4 regions of the Allobosea sp. RIT-PG3_2 genome follow, and region 4 is predicted to be linked to each of the others. Evidence: riboswitches for the same ligand, from Rfam matches in the RefSeq annotation. Region 4 holds a riboswitch; each other region holds the start of a gene.
The links. Region 4 has a riboswitch for cobalamin ahead of AC2FAN_RS17420 (ribonucleoside-diphosphate reductase subunit alpha). Riboswitches for the same ligand answer to the same signal wherever they lie in the genome.
Positions count from the first base shown of each region.

Region 1 (3,225 bases), on a different contig from region 4:
GAAATACGAATAGACGCTGCCGGTGGAGACGCCGCTGGCGGAGGCCACTGCGGCAATCGATGTTTCCTGGAAGCCGACCTCCGAGACGATCCGGCGCGCGGCGGAGAGGATCGCCTCACGCTTGCCCGCCTTGCGCGGTTGTTTCGGGGTTCCATCGACCATGCACGATCTCGAAATTGAATCTGAATTCAAATTCAATATGAAGAGGAACCCCATTCCGTCAAGTGTCCGCCAGCAAGGGTAATCGATCGGGCAATGGAGGCGCGGGAACCCTCTCCTGGAAGGAGCGGGCAGGATGAGGTGGAGGCCGCTGGACCAGGGACGCGAGTGCTCACGGCGCGGTTGGGCTCGGGCTAGCGATGCCCCTCCAAACAGCTCACCCCTCCGCTCTCCTTACAGGAGAGGGGTTCCCGCGCTCTCCTACCCGTCTTCGTCTGCTGGAATGGGTTGGGTCGATTTACCCCGAGAAAGACGGCAAGCTTCTTTCTGCGCCCCCCGAAAGAGGCTCAGAACTCGATACCTTGCTGCGCCTTCACGCCGGCGGCGAAGTGATGCTTCACCAGCGTCATCTCGGTGACGAGGTCGGCGGCCTCGATCAGTTCCGGCTTGGCGTTGCGACCGGTGACGACGACGTGGAGGTCGGGCCGGCGAGCCTTGAGCGTCGCCACGACATCGGCGAGCGGCAGGTAATCGTAGCGCAAGGCGATATTGAGCTCGTCCAGCACCAGCAGCCTGATCTCCGGATCGGCCATCAATTCCCTCGCCTTGGCGAAGGCCCGCTCGGCGGCGGCGATGTCGCGGGCCTTGTCCTGCGTTTCCCAGGTGAAGCCCTCGCCCATGCTGTGCCAGCTGACCTGATCGCCGAAGGCTTCGAGCGCCTTGCGCTCGCCGGTCGACCAGGCGCCCTTGATGAACTGCACCACGCCGATGCGCCAGCCATGGCCGAGCGCCCTCAGGATCAGGCCGAAGGCCGCCGTCGACTTGCCCTTGCCGGGACCGGTATTGACGATGAGCAGGCCCTTCTCGACCGTCTTGGAGGCGATTTCGGCGTCCTGAACCGCCTTGCGCTTCTCCATCTTCGCCTTGTGGCGGGCGGCTTCGTCAGCGTCGATATCCCGCGTCATGTCTTCGGCTCACTTCACTCGCATCGGCAATCCGGCGACCATGAAGACCACGCGGCCGGCGCGTGCCGCAAGCGCCTGATGCAGCCGCCCGGCCTCGTCGCGGAAGCGCCGGGCGAGCGCGTTCTCGGGCACGATGCCGAGGCCGACTTCGTTGGAGACCAGCACGATGGGGCCGGAAGCCTGCTCGCATGCACTGATAAGCGCGGCCCCGGCAACAGCGGTATCGCGTTCGGCGAGGATCAGGTTGGTCAGCCAAAGCGTCAGGCAATCCACGAGGATCGGCTGCCCGGCCGGCTGTTCGGCGATCGCTTCCGCCAGATCGAGCGGCGCATCGACCGTCAGCCAGCCCGGGGGCCGGCGCATCCGATGCTCGGCGATGCGCTCGCGCATCTCGTCGTCATAGGCCTGGGCGGTCGCGATGTAGGTCCAGGGCGCCGGCAAAGCCTCGATCAGCGACTCGGCATGGCGGCTCTTGCCGGAGCGGGCGCCACCGAGGATGAGGGAGAGATGGGGCAAGTCCATGGGCAGGTCCTTCGGCGCCGCCCCCTGTCGTCATGCCCGGGCTTGACCCGGGCATCCCACCCCGAAGGAGGCGCGCGAGCCTCTTCCTGCATGAGATTCTCGGGTCAAGGCCGAGAATGACGCGCTTGCGGCGCACCCTGCATTGCACAGCAGCATCCCGAAGGCTAATGATCGTCGCTGACGGTGCCTCCGCGAGGAGGTGAAAAGGGAACGCGGTGCGGGCTTGCTCTGCCCAAAGCCGCGGCTGCCCCCGCAACTGTAAGCGGGTGTCCTTCGCCATCGGCCACTGGAGCCAACGCTCCGGGAAGGCGGCGCAGGACGTCTAACCCGCGAGCCAGGAGACCTGCCGTCGACCCGCAAAGATCCAACCAGCTGCCGGCGGGGCGGCTACGGAGAGCATGATGAACACGGTTTCGGTTTCCACCATACAGCTCAGCGTTTCCGAACGCGTCAAGGCGGTTGCCGCCGCGCTCGTGATCGGCGTCGCGCTGATCTACACGACCGGCTTCGCGGCCTCGACCAATGTCCATAACGCCGCGCACGATACCCGTCACGGCCTCGCCTTTCCCTGCCACTGAGGGAAAGCCATCATGGTCACGCGTGTTCTCACGGTCAGCATCCTGGCCGGGCTTCTGGCTGGCTTGATCGTCGCCGCCCTGCAGCATGTCACCACCACCCCGCTTATCCTCAAGGCCGAGACCTATGAGGCGGCGCTCGCGCTGAAAGCGCCGACGCTCGCCGCTTTCGATGGCGAGGCGAAAATCATCCTCGCGCATGGCCCGGCGGGCGATGCGCCCGGCCATGAGCATGCCGAATGGAAGCCGCAGGACGGCCTCCAGCGCACGCTCTTCACCAGCTCGGTCACGATCGCGACCGCCATCGGCTTCGCCGCGCTGCTGCTCGCCGGCATGATCGCGGCCGGGGACACGATCGACCAGCGCCGCGCCCTGATCTGGGGCGCCTGCGGCTTCCTCGCCTTCGGCCTCGTGCCGGCGATGGGGCTGGCGCCGGAGCTGCCGGGCGCGGCATCCGCCGCGCTGGAACAGCGCCAGCTCTGGTGGCTCGCAACCGCGATCGCCACGGCTATCGGGCTATTCGTGTTCCTGCGCTTCGACGCGCCCTGGCTCAAGCTGCTCGCCGTCGTCGTGATCCTGCTGCCGCACATCGTCGGTGCGCCACATCCAGCCGCGCCGGAGAGCAAGGTCCCGGCCGAGGTCGCGGCGCATTTCGCGGCGCTCTCGCTCGGCATCCAGGCCGCGCTCTGGCTCGCGACCGGCTTCATGGTCGGCGTGCTCTGGCCCTGGGGGAGCCGCCGCGCCGCCGCGGCCTGAGGATAGCGGCGCCTTCGGGCTCCGCGCGAAAGGCAAGCCACATGTCCGAGGGCGACCTCACCATCCATGTCTGCACGGTTTGCAGACGGGCGCGCGCCGACCTCCCGGAGGGTTACGACCAGCCGGGGCTGGCGCTCGCCGAAGCGCTGGCCGCGCAGCTCGCAGCCAAGGGCAGCGCCATTCCGGTGGTGCCCGTCGAATGCCTCGCCGTCTGCAAGCGGCCCTGTACCGTCGCCTTCGCGGCCGAC
Region 1 is NZ_JBXWCA010000002.1:257,401-260,625, forward strand. It holds gene AC2FAN_RS06940 (TetR/AcrR family transcriptional regulator) at 1-162, opposite strand, end outside; gene cobO (cob(I)yrinic acid a,c-diamide adenosyltransferase) at 507-1,124, opposite strand; gene cobU (bifunctional adenosylcobinamide kinase/adenosylcobinamide-phosphate guanylyltransferase) at 1,134-1,646, opposite strand; cobalamin riboswitch at 1,812-2,011, shown strand; gene AC2FAN_RS06955 (CbtB domain-containing protein) at 2,048-2,224, shown strand; gene AC2FAN_RS06960 (CbtA family protein) at 2,237-2,977, shown strand; gene AC2FAN_RS06965 (DUF1636 domain-containing protein) at 3,019-3,225, shown strand, end outside.
Region 1: another riboswitch for cobalamin. It lies ahead of AC2FAN_RS06955 (CbtB domain-containing protein); the one in region 4 lies ahead of AC2FAN_RS17420 (ribonucleoside-diphosphate reductase subunit alpha).

Region 2 (3,225 bases), on a different contig from region 4:
CGCATGCGCCGGAGCGCGTGCAGGGCGCCAGCGTCACCTTCGAGCCGGGCGCGCGGACGGCCTGGCACACCCACCCGCTCGGCCAGACGCTGGTCGTCGTCAGCGGTGCCGGCCGGGTGCAGCGCTGGGGTGGGCCGATCGAGGAGATTCGACCGGGCGACGTGGTCTGGTTCCCGCCCGGCGAAAAGCACTGGCATGGCGCGGCGCCGGCAACGGGCATGACCCATATCGCCATTCAGGAAGCCGAGAACGGCAAGGTCGTGGAATGGTTGGAGCAGGTCTCGGACGCCCAGTACGGCGGCTGATCGCCGCTCATTCGACCCAGCCTGACCACGCCCTACCGCGAACGGGACGATGACGCCTCAGCCTTCCACCCTTTTGCGCGAGCCGCGCCATGCCCTCGTCCAGGCTCCGACGCCGCTCCAGAGGCTGCGCCGTTTCGAGGAGAAGCTCGGCCGGCCCGGCGTCTACATCAAGCGCGACGACCTGATGGAGATCGCGCTCGGCGGCAACAAGCTGCGGAGCCTCGAATACTGGCTGGGCGCTGCGCTGCGCGAGAAGGCCGATATCCTTCTGGTCGGAGGCGGCGCGACCTCCAATCTCTGCCGCCTCACGGCCGCGGCTGCCTCGCTCGTCGGTCTCGACTGCATCGTCCTGCACAATGCGCCGGATACGCCGGAGAATCGCGAGCGCTCCTTCCTGAACCGACTGTTCGGCGCCGAGCTGCGCTTTATCGGGGCCGTCGATGAAGGCGAGCGCAACGCCGCGCTCGCCGAAGCGGCGGCGGAACTCGCGCGTCAGGGGCGGAAGCCCTACATCGTCGGCGACCCCGTGCTCGGCGCGATGGGTTATGTCCGGGCCGCCTTCGAGCTGCACGAACAGTCGCAGCGGGAAGAGGCGCCGATCAGGCACGTCTTTCTCGCCGGCTCGATGGGGCCGACAGAGGCCGGCTTCATCTTCGGCAATGCCCTGCTCGGGCATCCCTTCCAGCTCCATCTCGTCAGCGTCGAATACGAGCGAGCGGAGCTGGAGGAGCATGTCCGGCGCATCTATGAGGGCCTGCGCGACCGGACCGGGCTCGATGTCGCGCCGCTCGATGCGGCGCTGCCGCAATATCACATGGAGCAGCTCGGCGGCGGCTGGGGCGTGCCGACCCCGGCCTCGGAGGCCGCCATCCTGGCCTTCGCCCGCACCGAGGGCATCCTCATCGAGCATGTCTATACGGCGAAGACCTGTGCCGGCTTCCTCGACGCGCTCACCGAGGGCCGGATCGCTGGCGGCGAGCCGGCCTGCGTGATCCATACCGGCGGCACTGCCGCATTGTTCTCACAGTTCGGATTGTTCAGGACGGTGACGTAGCGTCTGCCCGCTTGACGCGCCTCGGCGCCGCCCTATGGTGCCGGTCGATCGAGGTTCTCCGGGTTGCACCCCGGAGCTAAGAGGGAATTCGGTGAGGCGCCTTTCGCCGAAGCCGAGGCTGCCCCCGCAACTGTAAGCGGTGAGCCTTCCGTCCATCGTCCACTGGTGCCCCGCGCACTGGGAAGGCCGGGCGGATCAGGCGTCGACCCGCGAGCCAGGAGACCTGCCGCGATCGCGAGACGTCTTTCGGGCGGGGTGTTCCGGAGGGATGCGCGTCGGCGGCGTCCCCAGACCCGCATCCGGCCGTATCCGCCCAGACTCCCCGCGCTCATTTCGGGGAGCGATGAAATCCATGTCCACGATATCCGCTGATGCCGCCGCGCAGGCCGCACGTCACTTGACGCGCCCGCGTCGCGCGACCTATGAGAAATGCAACATTGTTACACTTGATGTCCGTTGCGCCGGGGCCTCGCTGCTCCGCTGCCGTGACGCCCTCTCCAAGCCGGTCCCGTTCATGCGTCGTGCCTTCCAGTTCGTTCCCGCCTTGCTCGCCGCGGCCGCCGGCAGCGTCCTCTTCGCCGCCGCCGCCTCGGCAGCTCCGACGCAGTATCCACTGACGCTGGAGAACTGCCGGGAGACGATCACCTTCGCCGCCCCGCCCAAGCGCGTCGTCGCGCTCGGACAGACCCAGACGGAAATCCTTTATGCGCTCGGCCTCGGCGACCGTGTCGTCGGCACCGCCGTCTGGTTCTCGCCGGTCGCCAAGTCCTATGAGGCCGTCAACGCCAAGGTGAAGCGCCTCGCCGACAACGACCCGAGCTTCGAGGCCGTCGTCGGCCAGGAGCCAGACCTCGTCACCGCGATGTTCGAATGGCATCTCGGGCCGAACGGCATCGTCGGCAAGCGCGACCAGTTCCACAAGGTCAAGGTGCCGACCTATGTCTCGCCGACCGATTGCGTCGGCAAGGACAATTCCGGCCCCGGCGACGGCGTGCGCACGCAGATGTTCTCGATGGAGCTGGTCTATCGCAACATCCGCGAGTTCGGGCAGATCTTCGACGTTTCCGACCGCGCCGAGAAGCTCGTCGCCGAGCTCAAGGCGCGCGAGGACAAGGCCGTCGAGCAGGTCGCAAAGCTGAAGGCGCAGGACGTGCCCGTGGTCGTCTGGTTCTCCAGCAAGGACATCAAGGGCGACGGCTTCATGGCCGGCAAGAACGGCGTGCCGGCCTATATCCTGTCGCAGCTCGGGGCGCGCAACATCATCACCACCAACGAGGAATGGCCGCTGGTGGGCTGGGAGAGCATCGCCGCCGCCAACCCGGCCGTGATCGTCACGGTCAGGATGGACCGCCGCCGCTTCCCGGCCGACGATATCGAGAAGAAGCTCGAATTCCTGAAGACGGATGCCGTCGCCAGCAAGCTCGACGCGGTGAAGAACAACCGCGTCGTCATCATCGACGTCGGGGCCACTCGCGCCGGGCTCGATACGGTCGATGGCATCGAGACGCTCGCCAAGGCGATCGCGAGCTTCGGCATCGCCCCTTGAGCCACGCCGCCCACGGTCCGAACTGGCCGGCGCGGATCGGTCTCGCGCTGCTGTCGCTGCTGGCACTCACCTTGTCGGTGGCGCTGGCGGTGACGATCGGCGAGATGGCGATCCCGTTTCAGGTCGCCGTCAAGGCGCTCGGCAACGGGCTGTTCGACCTCGACCTGCCGGTCAGCGCGATCCAGCAGGGCGTGATCTTCGACTATCGCCTGAGCCGGGCATTGATGGCCGGATTGTGCGGCGGGGCGCTCGCGCTTTCCGGCGCGATCCTGCAGGCGCTGCTGCGCAATCCGCTGGCCGAGCCCTATATCCTCGGCATC
Region 2 is NZ_JBXWCA010000002.1:324,435-327,659, forward strand. It holds gene AC2FAN_RS07290 ((R)-mandelonitrile lyase) at 1-305, shown strand, start outside; gene AC2FAN_RS07295 (1-aminocyclopropane-1-carboxylate deaminase/D-cysteine desulfhydrase) at 355-1,359, shown strand; cobalamin riboswitch at 1,394-1,604, shown strand; gene AC2FAN_RS07300 (ABC transporter substrate-binding protein) at 1,874-2,905, shown strand; gene AC2FAN_RS07305 (FecCD family ABC transporter permease) at 2,902-3,225, shown strand, end outside.
Region 2: another riboswitch for cobalamin. It lies ahead of AC2FAN_RS07300 (ABC transporter substrate-binding protein); the one in region 4 lies ahead of AC2FAN_RS17420 (ribonucleoside-diphosphate reductase subunit alpha).

Region 3 (3,225 bases), 170 kb from region 4:
CTCGTCCTTGGCGAGGGTGAAGGTGTAGTCGGCGCGGATGCGGAACTGGGGCGAAATCTCCAGCGCGGCGAAGGCTTCGACGCCCTTGGTCTGCGCCTTGCCGATATTGGCGTAGGAGTTGCGTGCCGTGTTGGTGACGATCAGGTTGTCGATGTCGTTCTGGAACCAGGTCCCGCCGAACTGCAGGCGCTTGTCGAAGAGCGGCTGCTCGAAGCCGATATCCCAGCCGCGGCTTTCTTCCGGGCTCAGGTTCGGGTTGCCGAAGAAATTGAAGCCGGGGCGATAGTCGATGAAGAGCTCGCTCAGCGTGGGCGCCTTAAAGCCGGTGCCGTAGCTCGCCTTCAGCTTGGTCTCGATGCCCGGGACGATCACCGCGGGCGCGATGCGATAGGTGGTGTGGCCGCCATAGCTGTCGTCATTATCGTGGCGGATGTTGGCCGCCAGGAAATAGCGGTCCTGAATATTGCCCTGGTATTCGAGATAGGCGGCCTTGTTGCCGTTGGAAGCGACGAGGCTCGCGGTGTCCAAGCGCTCGCGCTCGTACTGCAGGCCCATGATCAGATTGTGGCCCTTGGTGATCTCGAGATTGCCGCGCCAGTCGACCTTGGTGCGCTCGCCCAGGTTTTCGTTGGGCAGGCCGAGGATGCCGGTCGTGCCGTTGGCCGTTCGCGTCGCCCGGTCCTGGTTCGTGTAGGAAACGCCGAAGGTGTTGACGAAACGTCCGCCGAACGGATCCCAGACGACCTCGCCGCGTGTGAAGGCCTGTGCGTAGTTCTGCAGGGAGCGATAGGGGGCGGGGCGGCTCGGGAAGCCGGTGTCGCCGGTATAGCGCAACTGCCCGTCCTGATAGCGGCCGACCCAGTTGAGCGTCAGCGTGTCGCCGAGCGCGACGCCGATGCGGCCGGAATAGCTGTAGTTGTCGAAGGCATTCGGATTGATGCGGCGGCCGGGCGGGACGAGGTTCGGCGGCGTGACGTCGGTCGCGTCGGTCCGGAAATGGGCGACGTTGAAGGCATAGTTGAAACGATCGTCGCCACCGCTGAAACCGGCGGACTGGTTGAAGGTGCCGTGGGAGCCGGCTTCGACCCGCGCGGTCGCCCTGGGCGGCCCCTCGCCGCGCTTCGTCGTGACCGAGATGACGCCGCCGATCGCATTGGCGCCGTAAAGGCCGCTCTGCGGGCCACGCAGCACCTCGATGCGCTCGATGTCGTCGGTCAGCATCGAGCCGAAATCGAAGGAGCGGTTGGGCGTCGAGGGGTCGTTCGCCTCGATGCCGTCGATCAGAACCTTGACGTGATTGGAGTTGGTGCCGCGCATGAAGACCGAGGTCAGGCCGCCCGGTCCGCCTGTCTGGACGATGTTGAGGCCGGGCACGGTGGCGAGAGCCTGGGGCAGGGTGCGGCGCTGCTGCTGCTCGATCTCCCTGGCGGTGATGACGGTGACGGAGCTCGCGATCTCGCGCGCCGGGGTCGGCGTGCCGGTCGCGCTGACAACGATCTCGTCGAGCGCGAGCGGGGCGGGTGCGTTCTGGGCGAGTGTCGGGGCGGAGCAGGCCAGTGCGAGGAAGGAAACGCATAGCAGCAGGCGGCCGCGTTCTGCGGCTGGAAGGGCGGGGATCACGATGGAGACCTCGGGCGTTGACGTCAGTGGCACGTCACCGCGAACGCGATCTCCCATTGCCGCGCAAAAGGCGGCAAACAGTCAAATCAGCGATCGGCGCACCCCGTCCGAACGTGTTCGCGTGTGACCACGGCTGACGGCAGGTCTCCTGGCTCGCGGGTCCATGCCCTTTGCCGCCTTCCCAGGTCCGAGGTCCCAGTGGCGTATGGCGAAAGGCTCGCCGCTTACAGTTGCGGGGGCAGCCGCGGCATGGGGTGGCTGGCCACCCGCACCGCGTTCCCTTTTGATCCCGTGAGGGAACCGTCCCGGTGACGATTACGGCGGAAAAGTGTCGTCGTCAAATAGGTTTAACCAAAGGTAAGGACGGGGGCGGGAGATCGCGCGCCATGTCGTATCCGGAGGCCAGCCGTCGCGATCGCGCCGGTTTACGCCCGCGAGCCGGCGCGGCAGAACAGAAGCCACGGGCCGGGTCGGAATCACCATCTCTCGGCGCTTTCCGCGGCTTGGCCGCTCTGCTGTTGCCGAGGATGACGATGCTTAGGTTGCCGGACTTCGACGAGCAGATCGACCGCCGCGGGACCCATTCGGCCAAATGGGACACGATGGAGAAGTATTATGGCGTGGCCGCTTCCGACGGCATCGCCATGTGGGTGGCCGATATGGATTTCCGGCCGCCGCCTTGCGTCCAGCAGGCGGTCGAGCGCATGGCGGCTCACGGGGTCTATGGCTATTTCGGCGACGACCGCACCAATAGCGACGCCATCCGCTGGTGGATGAAGACCCGCCATGGCTGGGACGTGGCGTCGGAAGCGATCTTCACCACCCATGGCCTCGTCAATGGCACGGCGCTCTGCGTCGATGCCTTCACCGCGCCGGGCGATGGCGTCGTGCTGATGACGCCGGTCTACCACGCCTTCGCCCGCATCATCCGCTCGGCCGGCCGGGAGGTCGTGGAGTGCCGGCTGCCGATCGAGGAGGGCCGCTACGTCCTCGACATCGCCGGCTGGGACGCGCAGATGACCGGCCGCGAGCGGATGCTGATGCTGTGCTCGCCGCATAATCCGGGCGGGCGCGTCTGGACACGCGACGAACTCCGCGAGATCGCGGCCTTCTGCAAGCGCCACGACCTGATCCTCGTCGCCGACGAGATCCATCATGATCTGGTCATGCCGGGAGCCAGGCACACCGTCATGCCGCTGGCTGCGCCTGAAATCGCGGACCGCCTCGTGATGATGACGGCGACCACCAAGACCTTCAACATCGCGGGCGCCCATGTCGGCAACGTCATCATTCCCGACGAGCCGCTGCGCGAGCGGTTCCGCGCCCGGATGAACGCCCATGGCATCTCGCCCAATTCCTTCGGCATGGCGATGGCGACCGCCGCCTACAGCCCCGAAGGTGCGGCCTGGGTCGACCGGCTCGTGGCCTATCTCGACGGCAACAGGAAGCTGTTCGACGACGGGGTGAACGCCATTCCCGGCCTGCGTTCGATGCCGCTCGAGGCGACCTATCTCGCCTGGGTCGATTTCGGCGGGGCTGGCATGGAGCCGGCGGAATTCACCGCCCGCGTCGAGAAGCAGGCGAAGATCGCGGTGAACCATGGCG
Region 3 is NZ_JBXWCA010000005.1:183,211-186,435, forward strand. It holds gene AC2FAN_RS16595 (TonB-dependent receptor plug domain-containing protein) at 1-1,653, opposite strand, end outside; cobalamin riboswitch at 1,742-1,939, opposite strand; gene AC2FAN_RS16600 (MalY/PatB family protein) at 2,154-3,225, shown strand, end outside.
Region 3: another riboswitch for cobalamin. It lies ahead of AC2FAN_RS16595 (TonB-dependent receptor plug domain-containing protein); the one in region 4 lies ahead of AC2FAN_RS17420 (ribonucleoside-diphosphate reductase subunit alpha).

Region 4 (3,225 bases):
TACGTCTCTTTTACGCCGACGCGTTGAGCTTCGCGCCATAAGCATAAGATCGAATCGGGAGCAACCATGTCCGTCCCCGCCGCCGCGAGCGAGCAGGCCCGCCTGGACGAGCTGGCGCAGTACGACATCCTCGATACGCCGGGCGAGGAATCCTTCGACCGGATCACGCGCCTCGTTCGCCGCACATTGAAGGTGCCGATGGCGACCGTGACTTTCCTCGATGGCCACCGGCAGTGGTTCAAGTCGCGCGAGGGCTTGTCCGACTGCGAAGGAGATCGGCGTAGCGCGCTCTGCGACGTCACGATCCGCCGCGGCGAGCCGTTGATCGTGCCCGATACCCGTGCGGATCCGCGTTTCACCGACAATCCACTCGTCACCGGCGCGCCGCATCTGCGCTTCTATGCCGGCATACCGCTGCGAGGCGAGGGCGGTCACAATATCGGCACGCTCTGCGCCATGGACACCGCGCCCCGCGCCTTCGATGGAGAGGACGTTGCGATCCTCGCCGATCTCGCCGCGATCGTGATGGACGAGCTCAGGTTGCGTCTGCTCGTGTCCACCGATGTCCTGACCGGGGCACTCTCGCGCCGCGCCTTCCGCAATGAAGCCGGCAAGGCGATCGCACTCGCGTTGCGCCATCGCCATGAGACGAGCTGTATCGCCTTCGACCTCGACCACTTCAAGACCGTCAACGACACGCAGGGCCATGCCGGCGGGGACACCGTGCTGACCGGCACCGTGGCCGCCTGCCGCGACCTGCTGCGCCAGAGCGACCTGATCGGGCGCCTCGGGGGCGAGGAATTCGCGATTCTGCTGCCGCATACGGGGCTGCAGGCCGCTCTCAGCGTCGCGCAGAAGCTGCGGGAAAGCATCGCCGCCCAGCGTTTCGAAGGCGTCGGCGGACCGTTCACCGTGACCGCGAGCTTCGGCATCGCGGCGCTTTCAACTGCCGCATCGGACCTCGAAGCCGTGCTTCAGCAGGCTGACGAGGCGCTCTATGCCGCCAAGACCGCGGGTCGCAATCGCTGCATTGCGGCCCATGCAGGCGCTGCGAGCAGCTCGCCCTTCGGTCGGCGCGTGCTCAAGGCCGGCAGCATCGTGTTCAACGGTGGCCGCTCGGTGATAGACTGTACCGTCAAACGCCTTTCCGACGAGGGCGCCAGCCTTGCCGTGATCGATTCGGCCGGGGTGCCCAGCCGTTTCAAGCTCGCCATCGAAGCCGATAACTTCTCGCGTTTCGCGCATGTGGTCCGCAAGGCTGGCCCTGAGATCGACGTTCAGTTCGCCTGAGGTGGTTCAGATGGAGCGCCGGTGGCGTTGCGTGTGCGTGCGCGGCACTTCAGGGGTTCGACGGCAGCTGCTGAGCCATTCATCCCCGCTTTCCACAACGGCTTGTATCCAGCGCATACGAGCAATTGACGGATGAATGGAAATGACCGCTAAATGTAGTGGTCACGGTCTCTCGAATCGCAAGATCGAGAGCTAAGAGGGAAGCCGGTGCGAAGCCGGCGCTGCCCCCGCAACTGTCAGCGGTGAGTTCTCGTCCAGCGTTAAGTCACTGAGGTCGCAAGGCCTTGGGAAGACGGACGAGAACGACGACCCGCGAGCCAGGAGACCTGCCGCGACCCTAGTTAACGTCCGCGGGCGGGGTGTCCCGGTGGTGCGCTGGCAGGTCGCGGCCTCTCTTTGTCGCGCGCCCTTTCCACGCGTCCGCCTTGGCCTTTGCCCCCAACATCTTGATCTTGGGGTTTGAAGCCGATGTCTCTTTCCGTTGAAGCCGAACGGCCTGCGCCGGCGCCGTACAGTGCCGAAACCGTATCGCAGCCGCGCGCCGTCGCGAGCGAGCCGGGCTTCCAGGTGATCCGCCGCAACGGCGCGGTCACGCCCTTCGATGCCTCCAAGATCGCAGTGGCCCTGACCAAGGCGTTCCTGGCTGTCGAGGGCTCGAGCGCCGCCGCCTCGCGCCGCATCCACGACATCGTCGCCGACCTCACCACGCAGATCGTCGCCGGCCTGACGCGCCGCGCCGATGCCGGCCGCACCTTCCATATCGAGGACGTGCAGGACCAGGTCGAACTCGCGCTGATGCGCTCCGAGCATCACAAGGTCGCCCGCGCCTATGTGCTTTATCGCGACGAGCGGACGCGGGAGCGGGCGAGGGCGCTGGCCGAGGCGAAGCCCGCCGCAGCCGCAGCCCCGTCGCTGCGGATGAAGCTCGCCGACGGCGTGCTGGTGCCGCTCGATGCCGGGCGATTGGCCAAGGTGGTGCGCGAAGCTTGCGCCGGGCTCGATGGCGTTTTGGCGGAACCGGTCCTCGCCGAGGCGCAGCGCAATCTCTACGACGGCATCTCGCTCGACGAGCTGGCGCTCGCCCCGATCCTGGCCGCGCGCACCCTGATCGAGTCCGAGCCGAACTATGCCAAGGTCTCGGCGCGGCTCCTGCTCGACAAGCTGCGGCGCGAGGCGCTGAGCTTCGTCCATGGCCATGCCGAACAGGCGACGCAGGCCGAAATGTCAGGGCGTTATGCCGACTACTTCCATGCCTATGTGAAGACCGGCATCGAGAACGAGCTGATCGATCCCGAACTCGGCCGTTTCGATCTCGCCCGCATCGCTACCGCTCTCAAGCCCGAGCGCGACCTGCATTTCGACTATCTCGGCTTCCAGACGCTTTACGACCGCTACTTCCTGCATGTCCGCGGGAACCGCTTCGAGCTGCCACAGGCCTTTTTCATGCGCGTCGCGATGGGCCTCGCCATCCGCGAGATCGATCGCGAGGCGCGGGCGATCGAGTTCTACGATCTGCTGTCGTCCTTCGATTTCATGGCCTCGACGCCGACGCTGTTCAATTCGGGCACGCTCCGCCCGCAGCTGTCCTCCTGCTTCCTGACCACCGTTGCCGACGATCTCGACGGCATCTTCAAGGCGGTGAAGGACAATGCGCTTCTGGCCAAGTATTCCGGCGGTCTCGGCAACGACTGGACGCCGGTGCGCGGATTGGGCGCCCATATCAAGGGCACCAATGGCGAGAGCCAGGGCATCGTGCCGTTCCTGAAGGTCGCCAACGACACGGCGATCGCGGTCAACCAGGGCGGCAAGCGAAAGGGCGCGGTCTGCGCCTATCTCGAGACCTGGCATGTCGACATCGAGGAGTTCCTCGATCTCCGCAAGAACACCGGCGATGACCGCCGCCGCACCCATGACATGAACACGGCGAACTGGATT
Region 4 is NZ_JBXWCA010000005.1:356,442-359,666, forward strand. It holds gene AC2FAN_RS17415 (sensor domain-containing diguanylate cyclase) at 67-1,290, shown strand; cobalamin riboswitch at 1,439-1,638, shown strand; gene AC2FAN_RS17420 (ribonucleoside-diphosphate reductase subunit alpha) at 1,759-3,225, shown strand, end outside.